One region of the Microlunatus panaciterrae genome, then DNA from elsewhere that is predicted to be linked to it. Evidence: riboswitches for the same ligand, from Rfam matches in the RefSeq annotation. Region 1 holds a riboswitch; the other holds the start of a gene.
What was found. A riboswitch is a leader RNA that binds a small molecule or an ion and turns the genes downstream of it on or off. The one in region 1 is predicted to bind FMN.

Region 1 (6,038 bases):
GTCGCGGTCCAGCTTGGTCTGGATGACGAGCCCCGGCGGCGGACCGCCCAGCGCCGCCAGAGCACGACCGATCAGCGCCTCGGCGCGCGAACCGCCGTACTCGTTGGAGGTGTCGATGAAGTTGATGCCCGCCGGTCGCTCTGTGAGCACCTTCTCGGCGAGCGTCAGCAACCGTCGGTCCCGCTGTTGATCATCTTCCCCCGGCTTCGGCGGCCCCCAGGAGGACGTGCCGATGCACAATGCTGAGACTTCCAGGCCGGTACGGCCATAGCTGACCATGAAGATCCTCCTCGGGGCGACTTCCCCTGATCGTAGTGCCGTCGCGCCACGTGTCCTGAGCCTGTCGAAGGAACGTGTCCTGGGCCTCTCGAAGGACCAGAACGGAGGCCCTTCGACAAGCTCAGGGCACGGAAACAAGCTCAGGACGCGCGCACCACGTGTCCTGAGCTTGTCGAAGGACGAGAACGGGTGCCCTTCGACAAGCTCAGGGCACGGAAACAAGCTCAGGACGCGCGCACCACGTGTCCTGAGCTTGTCGAAGGACGAGAACGGGTGCCCTTCGACAAGCTCAGGGCACGGAAACAAGCTCAGGACGCGCGCACCACGTGTCCTGAGCTTGTCGAAGGACGAGAACGGGTGCCCTTCGACAAGCTCAGGGCACGGAAACAAGCTCAGGGCACGGAAACAAGCTCAGGGCACGGAAACAAGCTCAGGGCACGGAAACAAGCTCAGGGCACGGAAACAAGCTCAGGGCACGGAAACAAGCTCAGGGCACGAAAGGCTCAGGACGCCTCGACCCGCGCAGGCTTCATCCGGGCGAAGATCAGCGTGATGGGGACAGTGACGACGGCCGACGCCAGAAGGGTGGTCCGGACCGATGTCCGGTTTCCCAGCAGACCCAGGGGAGGACCGCCGACGACCTGCCCGATCGCGTTCGCCTGACCGTTCATGGAAAGTACGGTGGCACGGACGTGTGACTCGACGTTGCGGTTGAGCCAGGCCGCCTGGATCGGAATCGCCACCGCCTCGGCGGCGCCTTTGACCCAGAGCGCTGCAAGCGCGAGCCAGAGGTTGCCCGAGAGCGCCAAGCCGACAATGCCCGCCGTTTGCACCGCGCTCAGCAGAGCCAGCAGGCGGCGGGGGTGCAGCGCGCTCACGCGCGCCGGACTGATCCGGTTGACCGCGAGCGACGCCAGCAACGAGACGAGGGTGCCCACCAGCGAGAAGACGGCGAACCACACGACAGGCTCGTGGCTCCCGAACAGGGTAGGCAACGCGAAGTCCTTCAGTATCCGTACGGTCCAGAGCCGGTCGAAGGCCTCACTGGCCAGACCGGCGATCAGACTGATCAGGAAAAGCGATCGGACGACGGCGCGACGCCGCACCAAGGCGAGACCGCCGACGAAGCTGCGGCCCATCGCCTCGAAGCTGTCGCGCTCGTGGCGAGGGACCGGGTGGAAGTGATCCTCCGGCATGGTGAGGACCAACCATCCCGCGAGAAGCAGGAAGCCGGCCCCGGACAGCACCATCGGAGTCCGGATGTCGACGATGCCCAGCAGGCCTGCGGCGACAGTGCCGGCGAAGGTGGCCCCGAGGCTGATCTGCTGGGCCCGTGTGAAGACGGGCGCCATCTCTTCTGCGCCCTGCTCGTCGGTGATCCAGGCTTCAGTGGCTCCCGACGTGAAGGTGTAGCCGACACCCCAGATGAGCTGAACCGCCAGCATCGCTGCGAAGGTCGGCACCATCCCCTGGAGCAGGAAAGCACACCCGATCAGCACGAGGCCGATGAGGATCGAGAGCCGTCGACTGTGCAGGTCGGCGACGATGCCGGTCGGGATCTCGAAGAGGAAGCAGGTCACCTCCAGCACGGTGCCGACGAGGACCATCTGGAGCGGATCCAGACCGACGACGGTGACCATGTAGACGAGGTTGACGGTGAACGTGAGCGCATAGAGGAGGGTCGAAGCGGCGGTCAGGATGAAGAAGCTGGGTACGGGCGCGACAGGACGTCGGGCGTGCACCAGCAGAGTCGTGAGCACGTCAGGTTCTCCTGAGAGGTCGAGGCGCAGAGGAAAGCGGCCGCGATCGGTCGCAGCCGGTCACGTGACGTGCGCATGGGCCCCAGACCCGTGCCATCGTGGTGACGCTCGGGGATAGCTGTTGCGGGCGCACGCTTTCAGGATGAGGCTGACATGGCGCTCAAACTACCCGTGCCCGCTGCCGGTTCGCCAGGCATTTTCTTTACCCATCCGCGTCGTGAGCAGTGTTACCGCGTCGTGAGCCGGTGTAACCGCGTCGTGAGCCGGTCGAACGACCTCCGCCCGCGTGGGTCGTTAGCGGGCAGGACGCGCGGCGTGCAATAGGCTGCTGCGGATGAAACGGACTGGGCAGGTACCGAGGCGGCTGGCGTGCGACAGGCGGCCGCACAGGCTGTCATCGCCTGAGGTCACCGGCGTGGGCTCGCTGCGGTGATCGCCCTCCTGATCGGCGGCGGCTTTTCGCTCGCCTTCACCCTGCTCTCCACGCCGCATTTCGTCCGGCTCTTCCGCCGACTCGGCTGGGGACAGATGATCCGCGTCGACGGCCCCACCACGCACCAGACCAAACGCGGCACGCCGACCAAGGGCGGCCTCATCTTCGTCACCGGCGCCGTGCTGGGCTACTTCCTGGCTCATTTGATCGCGCGTGGCACGCCGGTGACCGCGAGTGGGTTGCTGGTCATGCTGATGATGGTCGGGCTCGGGGTGGTCGGCTTCCTCGACGACTTCGCCAAGACACGCAAACAGCAGAGCCTCGGACTGGGTGGCTGGCAGAAGGTGGCCGGTCAGGTGGTCGTGGCGACCGCGTTCGCGCTGCTGGCTCTCCAGTTCCGCGAGGCCGGCACCGGGCTGACCCCGGCTTCCACGGCCATCTCGGTCGTACGTGACGTCGACTGGCTCGACTTCGTCCGGTTGGGCACCGTGGTCGGGGTCACGTTGTACGTCGTCTGGGTCAACCTGCTCGTGGTCGCCACCTCCAACGCGGTCAACGTCACCGACGGCCTGGACGGCTTGGCGACCGGGGCGACGATCCTGGCCCTGTCGGCGTTCATCTTCATCGCGTTCTTCCAGTTCAAGGAGGCCTGTCACAACCTCCCGGCGGCCGACCCGATGCTGTACAAGTGCTATGAGGTCCGCGATCCGCTCGACCTGGCGGTGGCGGCCACCGCCCTTGCCGGCAGCCTGCTCGGGTTCTTGTGGTGGAACGCACCGCCAGCGCAGATCTTCATGGGGGACACCGGCTCGCTGGGTCTCGGTGGAGCGTTGGCAGCACTGGCCGTACTCACCCGGACCGAGCTGCTGCTGGTGCTGGTCGGAGGCCTCTACTGCATCATCACCGGCTCCGTCATCGTGCAACGTGCCTATTTCAAGCTGACCGGTGGTCGGCGGATCTTCCTGATGAGCCCGATCCACCATCACTTCGAGCTCAAGGGCTGGGCGCAGGTCACCATCACCATCCGGTTCTGGATCATCGCCGGCCTGTTCATGGTTGCCAGTGTCAGTGTCTTCTATCTGAGCTGGCTGGGCGCCTGACGCGTTCTGCGTGACATACTGGTGCCACGTGCTCCGGGGTCGGTGTAATTCCGAACCGGCGGTGATAGTCCGCGACCCGGCCGCAGCCAGCGGCCGGTTGACCTGGTGGAACTCCAGGACCGACGGTGAAAGTCCGGATGGGAGGCAGCACGCGCGCAGGCCCGTCAGGGCGGCCTTGGCCGCTGTGGCTGCCTGCGTTTGGTGGCGCATGCGGCGACCACCCGCGGTCCGATTCTCGGACCCGGGCCCCGCACTGAGTCCTGATTGACGCCCCGGAGCTCGCCACCGACGAGCACGAGGGGCAGGATGAACGACCGGATCGACCGACACCCAGACCAGCGGTGGATGCGTCGCGCCCTCAAGCTGGCCGCCCTGGGGCCGCTGGGCGATCCGAACCCGCGGGTTGGAGCCGTCATCGTCGATGCCGCTGGTGACCTGGCGGGTGAGGGCTTTCACCGTGGCGCAGGTACGCCGCACGCCGAGGTGGAGGCGCTGGCGTCCGCAGGACGACGAGCCATCGACGGCACCGCCTACGTCACGCTGGAGCCCTGCAACCACACCGGCCGCACCGGGCCCTGCGTACAGGCCCTCATTGGCGCGGGAGTCTCCCGGGTCGTCTACGCCCAGCCGGACCCGAACGCGACAGCGTCCGGCGGTGCGGCCACCCTCCGAGCAGCGGGCATCGAGGTCGAGGAAGGGGTGCAGGCGGCAGCGGCCGAGCAGCTCAACGCGGAGTGGACCTTCGCTCTCCGGCAGGGACGGCCCTGGGTGACCTGGAAGTTCGCCGCCACCCTTGACGGACGCTCGGCTGCCGCAGACGGGAGCAGCCAGTGGATCACCGGTCCCGACGCGCGCGCCGACGTGCATCTCCTGCGTGCCAGAGCCGGGGCCATCCTGGTGGGGACCGGTACGGCCCTCCGCGACGACCCGTCGTTGACAACGCGACTTCCTGACGGTTCGCTGCAGCAGCGCCAACCGCTGCGGGTGGTGATGGGTCGTCGACGGCTGCCCGACGGCGCCCGGGTGTTGGACAACAGCGCCCCCACCCTTCTGGCTCAGCAGCAGGACCCTGCCCTGACGCTCCAGCAGCTCGCTGTCCGCGAGATCCGACATGTCTGGCTGGAGGGCGGCCCGACCCTGGCTGCCGCGTTCGTCGCCGCGGGCCTGGTCGACGAGGTCGTCGCCTACCTGGCACCCGCACTCCTGGGTGCCGGACCGCCAGCAGTCGGTGCTCTCGGCATCCACAGCATCGCTCAGGCGCTGCGACTGCATCCGTACGACGTCACCACCATCGGTCCAGACATCCGTGTCCGGGCCACCACCCACGCTCCCAGCCCACGCAGCACCGAACAGGAAGGCCCAGGATGTTCACCGGAATAGTCGAGGAGCTCGGCGAGGTCATCTCAATCGAGCACGGAACCGCATCAGCCGTGATCCGAGTCCGTGGCCCGCTGGCCATCAGCGATGCCTCGCCCGGCGCCTCGGTGGCGGTCAACGGCGTGTGCCTGACCGTGGTCGACCACGATGCCGAGACCTTCGGCGTCGATGTGATGGCCGAGACGCTGAGCCGCAGCAGCCTCGGTGCCCTCCGTCCCGGTGATCCGGTCAACCTGGAGCGCGCGATGGCGGCCACCGGCAGGTTCGGTGGCCATATCGTCCAGGGTCATGTCGACGGCACAGCCGAGATCGTCGCGCGGACTCCTGGGGACCGGTGGGAGGTCGTGCGGTTCAGCCTGCCTGCCCAGCTGGCCCGGTATGTGGTCGAGAAGGGTTCGATCACCGTCGACGGCGTGTCGCTGACGGTGTCCGCAGTGGATGACCGCACCTTCGAGGTGTCATTGATCCCCACCACCCTCGCTGTGACCACCCTGGGCCGCAAAGCCGTCGGCGACCCGGTCAATCTCGAGGTCGACGTGGTCGCCAAGTACGTGGAGCGGCTGCTTCCGCCTCCAGTCGGCCCGGTCGCTCCTGGAGCCCCGGCAATGATCAGGGGAGCGGCGGCCTCGCAGCGCCCGCTCGCCGAGGTCGAGGAGGCGCTGGACGCGCTGCGTCGGGGTCAGCCGGTGCTGGTCACCGACGACGCCGACCGGGAGAACGAGGGTGACGTGATTCTGGCGGCGGACACCCTGTCGCCGCAGTGGATGGCGTGGACCATCCGCCACTCGTCGGGCTACGTCTGTGCTCCGATGACCGGCGTCAGGGCCGACGCTCTTGGACTGCCACTGATGGTTCCGGACAACCGGGACCCGCTGCGTACCGCCTACACCGTCACCGTCGACGCCAGCGCCGGGGTCACCACCGGGATCAGCGCTGCCGACCGGTCCCGGACCATCAGCGACCTCGCCCGACCGGGTGCGGGTCCTGACGACTTCATCCGACCCGGTCACGTACTTCCGCTGCGGGCCAAGGACGGCGGGGTGCTGGAGCGCGCCGGACACACCGAGGCGGCGGTGGACCTGTGCCGAC
Region 2 (6,038 bases), 3.6 Mb from region 1:
ACCAGCGTCGCGTGCGAGAAGCAGCAGGTCTCTGTTCTGGCCGAGCATCTGGAACGGGTTCTGGACGAGGTGCGGCGACGGACCGAGGGTGCGGTCGAGGTGCCTCCGGCGAGTGCGAAGGCCCACGACACCCAGCCGCTCGACGCGCCGATCACCGAGGAGTTCCGGGTCGGCACGATGACGATCGCCTGGGATCCCCAGGCGGATCGGATCGTGATCGAGCTGTTCGCCAACGTCGACTCCGACGAAGAGCCAGACACTGCCGCCGAGGTCGCTGCGACCGAGCTGGAGTCGGCCGAGGTCGAGGCCGATGAGGTGTTCGTGGTCAGGATCACTCCGGCGTACGCCCGCGACTTCGTTGCGCGGGCGCAGGCCCTGGTGGCAGCCGGCCGGCCCGCCTGCCCGTTCTGTCTGCAACCGATCGACCCGACCGGGCACATCTGCCCGCGGGCGAACGGTTACCGCCGTCCGCTGTTCGACCAGTGAGCCGACCGTGAGCTCGGACCCGGCCCCGGCTGAGCCGGTCGGGCCACGGCATCCCGCGCTGACCACCGAGCTGGCCGACGGTGAGCTGGAGGTGACCGGTCGGCTGCTGCAGGCCTCCAACGCCACCTTCCTGGCCACTCTGCACAGCGCTGGCTCGGATGTCCAGTGCGTCTACAAGCCGATGAAGGGGGAACGTCCGCTGTGGGACTTCCCCGAGCACACCCTCGCGCTGCGCGAGGTGGCGGCCTACGAGGTTTCCCGGCTGGGCGGCTTCGACCTCGTCCCGGTGACGGTGCTGGTCGACGGCCCGGTCGGGGTCGGGTCGCTGCAGGTCTGGGTGGAGGAGGACGAGGAGGATCCTGAGCCGCTGGTCGACATCGTCTCGTCGGCCCAGGTTCCGCGGCCGGGGTACTTCGACGTCGTCGAGGGTCTGGACGCGCGGGACCGCCCCGTCGCCGTGGTGCACGCCGATCACCCGCGGTTGCGGCTGATGGCGACCTTCGACGCGTTGATCAACAACGCCGACCGCAAGGGAGGCCACATCCTGGCCAGTGCCGGTGCCGTCTTCGGGGTCGACCACGGCATCAGCTTCCACACCGAACCAAAGTTGCGGACGCTGCTGTGGGGGTGGGCCGGGAAGCCGCTGGAGCGGCAGGCGATCGAGGCCGTGGGCCGGGTCCGTGCGGATGCCGCCAGCCTGCTCGAGTCGCTGCTCTCGGCTCAGGAGATCGACGCCCTGCTGTGGCGTGCCGACCGACTGCTCGGCGAGGGCTGTCTGCCGCAACCGGGCGACGACTGGCCGTCCATTCCCTGGCCCCCCTTCTGAGCCGTCCCCGTTCGGATCCGCCCCCCGATCGGATTCGGGCCGGCAGATAGGCTGCATCGCATGCAGGCTTGGAACTCTCCTCCCGTCCGTCGACTTCAGCGCCCAGCCAGCACTCCGGCGCTCGAGCTGTTCGACACGGCGTCGCAGTCCCTCCAGCCGGCCGCACCGGGCAGTAGCCAGGGCGTCGCCACCCTGTACGTGTGTGGGATCACGCCTTACGACGCCACCCACATGGGGCACGCCAATACCTACGTCTCGTTCGACCTGCTCAACCGGGTCTGGCGTGACAGCGGTCACCGGGTCAACTATGTGCAGAACGTGACCGACGTCGACGACCCCCTGCTGGAGCGGGCGGCGGCGACCGGGATCGACTGGGTGGATCTCGCCGAGCGGGAGACGCAGTTGTTCCGCGACGACATGACGGCACTCAATGTCATCGCTCCAGAGCACTACGTGGGCGCGGTGGAGTCGATCCCGCTGGTGATCGAGCTGATCCAGCGGCTGGAGCAGCGCGGCGCGGTCTACCGGGTCGATGACGCCGAGCACCCCGACCTGTACTTCAGCTGCGGGGCCGATGACGAGTTCGGGTCGCTGGCCCATCTCCCGGACGCGGAGGCGCTGGAGATCTTCCGCGAACGCGGCGGTGACCCGGACCGTCCTGGCAAGAAGCACCCGTTGGACTGTCTGCTGTGGCTGCAGCAGCGCCCCGGGGAGCCGGGTTGGGACAGCCCGTTCGGACGCGGTCGACCTGGCTGGCACATAGAGTGCACGGCCATCGCGCTCGCCCTGCTCGGCACCGGCTTCGACGTGCAGGCCGGCGGCAGCGACCTGGTCTTCCCGCACCACGAGATGTGCGCGGCCGAGGGACGGGTCGCCACCGGTCAGCCGTTCGCCCGGCTCTACGTCCACAGCGGGATGGTCGGCCTGGACGGGGAGAAGATGTCGAAGTCGAAGGGCAACCTGGTCCTGGTCTCGCAGCTGCGCGAGCGGGGCGAGGATCCGATGGCGATCCGGCTGGCCCTGCTGGCCAACCACTACCGCTCCGAATGGACCTGGACCTCGGAGTTGCTCGAGTCGGCCCGGCGGCGGCTGGCGCTGTGGCGTGAAGCGGTCCGGCTGGACTCCGGCCTCAACGCCGCACCGGTGGTCGAAGCCGTCCGCGCGGCGCTGGCCGACGACCTCGACGCCCCGGCCGCGCTGGCAGCGGTGGACGCCTGGGCCGGCGCCTCGACCGCGATCGACTCCGACGACTCGGAGGCGCCGACGCTGGTCGCCCAGGTCTGCGACGCCCTCCTCGGCGTACGCCTGTGACCTCGGCGTCTCGGTTCGCCACTGTCTTCCTGGGGTGCCGGTTGGTCAGTCCGCCGCTGACTGAATAGACTGCTGGGCGACGAGTGAACAACTCGCGCGTGTTCCGGGGTCGGTGCAATTCCGAGCCGGCGGTACAGTCCGCGACCCGATCGCAGCCAGCGATCGGCTGATGTGGTGAAACTCCACAACCGACGGTGAAAGTCCGGATGGGAGGATCACGCGAGTGCGTCACCGCTGCCCGCTGGCGGCCGGTGATGTCTCTATCGCCCCGGTGCCTGCGCGACCGGATGAGTGGAGAGACTGATGGACATCTCGGAACTGCTTCTGAGGTTTGCGAACGCCCAGCTCGACCTCGGTCTCGGCAAGCCCATTCTGTGGCGCGAGATCGTCGGCAACGGCTTTGGACTGGCCAGCGCACTGCTGGGCATGCGGCGCAGGGTGGCCGCCTGGCCGATCGGGATCATCGGCAACATCGTGCTGTTCACGGTCTTCCTCGGCGGTGTCTTCCACACCCCCCAGAACCTCGACCTGTGGGGCCAGGCCGGTCGGCAGATCTTCTTCTTCATCGTCAGCGTCTACGGCTGGTACCGGTGGTACCAGTACCGCAAGAACGGCTCCGAGGGCGGGGTCGGGGTCACACCCCGCTGGGCCGGTCGCCGAGGCCTGGTCGAGCTCGCCGTGGGCGCTGTGGTGCTCTACGCCTCCTTCTACTTCATCCTCAAGGCACTCGGCTCCTGGGGACCGCTGGCCGACGCCTGGATCCTCACCGGCTCGGTGCTGGCGACATACGGGATGGCGCGCGGCTGGGTCGAGTTCTGGCTGATCTGGATCGCGGTCGACCTCGTCGGCGTACCGCTGCTGCTGACAGCCCAGTACTATCCGTCGGCGATCATGTACGCGGTCTACGGCGCCTTCTGTGTGATCGGTTTCGTCTCCTGGTGGCGGATCCAGCGTCGTGAACGGGCCGTTCGGCCCGGTGACGCCGGAGCCGACCAGGAGGTGCTGACGCAGCCGTTAGGCTGAGTCGGTGACCTACAAGACCTTCGACTCGCTCTTCCAGGAGCTCAGCGACAAGGCAGCCAACCGTCCGGCCGGATCCGCGACCGTGGCGAGCCTGGATGCGGGTGTGCACCAGATCGGGAAGAAGATCGTCGAGGAGGCGGCCGAGGTGTGGATGGCTGCGGAGTACCAGTCCACAGCGGAGGCGGCCGAGGAGATCAGCCAGCTGCTCTACCACCTGCAGGTGATGATGCTGTCGCTCGGTCTTGACCTCGAAGACGTGTACGCCCACCTCTGAGCGGCTGGGTAGATTGAGCGTCGTGAACTCCCACCGTCCGCCCAGATCGTCGGCCAGCCTGCTCAGAGTCGCCGTCCCCAACAAGGGCTCCCTCTCCGAGGCGGCAGCCGCGATGCTCCGCGAGGCCGGCTATGCGCAGCGGTCCGACGCCAAAGAGCTGGTCCTGCTGGACGAGGCCAACGGGGTGGAGTTCTTCTACCTCCGTCCGCGCGACATCGCCGTCTACGTCGGCGAGGGGACGCTGGACGTCGGCATCACCGGTCGGGACATGCTGGTGGACAGCGGTGCCAAGGCCACCGAGGTGCGTCCGCTTGGCTTCGCCCGCAGCCGGTTCCGGTTCGCCGCCCCGGCGGGCGCCGAGCTGACCGTCGAGAAGCTGCACGGCCTGCGGTTGGCCACGTCCTACCCGGGTCTGGTGCAGAGCTACCTCGCAGAGCACGGCGTCAGCACCCGGATGATCAAGCTGGACGGAGCGGTCGAGACAGCCATCCGGCTCGGGGTGGCCGATGTCATCGCCGACGTGGTCGAGACCGGCACGACGCTGCGACAGAACGGGCTGGAACTGTTCGGCGAGCCGATCCTGGAGTCGGAGGGCATCCTGATCCGCCGCTCGGAGGCCGAGCCCCCGGTCGGGCTGGAGCCTCTGGTGCGGCGCCTCAACGGCGTGATGGTGGCGCGAAACTACGTGATGATGGACTATGACGCGTCCGCCGACATCGTCGACAAGGCCTCCGAGATCACCCCGGGGCTGGAGTCGCCGACCGTCTCGCCGCTGGCCCGAGAGGGCTGGTACGCGGTCCGGGCGATGGTGCCGCGCAAGGACGCCCAGCAACTGATGGACGACCTGTGGGAGCTCGGCGCCAGGGCCATCCTGGTCACCGACATCGCCGCATGCCGGTTGTAGCGCCGGTGGTGTTCCGCCCGTTCCGGTTGAGGATCGTGGCCGTGATCTTCACCGTCGCCCTGGTGGTGCTCTGCGCGGTCGGCTGGGTCGCCCTGCCGCCTCATCTCAGGGCGGGTTTCACCTTCTCGCAGCTCTTGACGCTGCTGGCGATTCTCGGCTTCCTCGTGTTCGCGATGATCACCATGGCCGCGAGTGCGGTCTGGGCGGACGCGGATGGGCTGCTGCTCCGCAACGGGCTGCGCCGGCACCGGGTGGAATGGTCGCGAGTGCATACGATCCTGCTGCGACCCGGCGACCCGTGGGCGCTGCTGCTGCTCAAGCCGAGCGACGGGCGCCCGTTCCAGGTCGACCTGGACGCCGAGAAGAGACAGTTGATGGGCATCCAGGCCAGCGACGGACCGCGTGCGGTGCGGGCGGTCGAGGAGCTTCGCGCGCGGCACCGCGCGTTCCTGGCGTCGCACTGACCCCCGGCTCGGCTGCTACTCGATGCCGCGCGACTTGAGCAGTGCCTCGATCTCGGCCATCTCCTCGTCGATCGGAGCCGGCTGCCTGCCCTTCGCCGGGCCCGTCTTCGCGACGGCTCTGGTCGCCGATGCCTTGGGGGTCTGAAGGCCACCGGCGGTGACGGCCTTGCCGGGCTCAGCTTTCGAGCCGCCGGCGCCGCGGCGGCTGACGAGGCCCCCGACCACCCACAAGACGATGCACAGGCCGAGCAGCGACAGCCCGAACCAGACCGCGGGGGAGAAGATCACCGCTCCGGCCCAGTTGATCACGGCCACCGCGCCATTCCACACCAGCCGCAACAGGCCGCTGAAGAAGAGTGCGATGGGGGCGAGCGCCAGAGCGACGCCCTGGATGACCCGGCCCTTGTTGTGCCGCCGCCAGGCGACGCCGGTGGCGATCACCCCGAGCAGGAACAGGCCGACGCACAACGGCAACAACACGGTGTCTACTGCGGGCATGTCTCCACAGTGCCACGTGGGGCCCAATCCGGCGATGGGGGAGATCCCTCAGCCGGCCCTGGTGCTGCACCGCCCACTCCCCGGCCGGCCGGGACCCCTACGGTGGTGGACATGGCGCACGAGCGAACCCTGACCGACTCCGCTTTCCCCGATGACGAGGGGAAGGCGACCGACCTCACCCGTCGGCTGCTCGCCGCCGCGGACGGCAGCAGGGAGCCGTCCGACTACCTGCGCGCGGTTGCGCAGCTCTGT

Region 2: it holds a riboswitch for FMN, as region 1 does, so the genes downstream of both, pnuC (nicotinamide riboside transporter PnuC) here and ribD (bifunctional diaminohydroxyphosphoribosylaminopyrimidine deaminase/5-amino-6-(5-phosphoribosylamino)uracil reductase RibD) in region 1, are expected to answer to the same signal.

What each region holds. Positions count from the first base shown of each region.
Region 1 is NZ_JAFBCF010000001.1:38,942-44,979, forward strand. It holds gene JOE57_RS00240 (aldo/keto reductase) at 1-279, opposite strand, end outside; gene JOE57_RS00245 (MFS transporter) at 783-2,039, opposite strand; gene mraY (phospho-N-acetylmuramoyl-pentapeptide-transferase) at 2,469-3,572, shown strand; FMN riboswitch at 3,598-3,726, shown strand; gene ribD (bifunctional diaminohydroxyphosphoribosylaminopyrimidine deaminase/5-amino-6-(5-phosphoribosylamino)uracil reductase RibD) at 3,879-4,952, shown strand; partial or broken gene JOE57_RS00260 (riboflavin synthase) at 4,937-5,512, shown strand; partial or broken gene ribB (3,4-dihydroxy-2-butanone-4-phosphate synthase) at 5,603-6,038, shown strand, end outside.
Region 2 is NZ_JAFBCF010000001.1:3,686,400-3,692,437, forward strand. It holds gene JOE57_RS16825 (DUF3090 domain-containing protein) at 1-486, shown strand, start outside; gene JOE57_RS16830 (SCO1664 family protein) at 494-1,312, shown strand; gene mshC (cysteine--1-D-myo-inosityl 2-amino-2-deoxy-alpha-D-glucopyranoside ligase) at 1,373-2,623, shown strand; FMN riboswitch at 2,719-2,845, shown strand; gene pnuC (nicotinamide riboside transporter PnuC) at 2,933-3,646, shown strand; gene JOE57_RS16845 (phosphoribosyl-ATP diphosphatase) at 3,651-3,920, shown strand; gene hisG (ATP phosphoribosyltransferase) at 3,943-4,824, shown strand; gene JOE57_RS16855 (PH domain-containing protein) at 4,812-5,288, shown strand; gene JOE57_RS16860 (hypothetical protein) at 5,304-5,786, opposite strand; gene JOE57_RS16865 (SseB family protein) at 5,898-6,038, shown strand, end outside.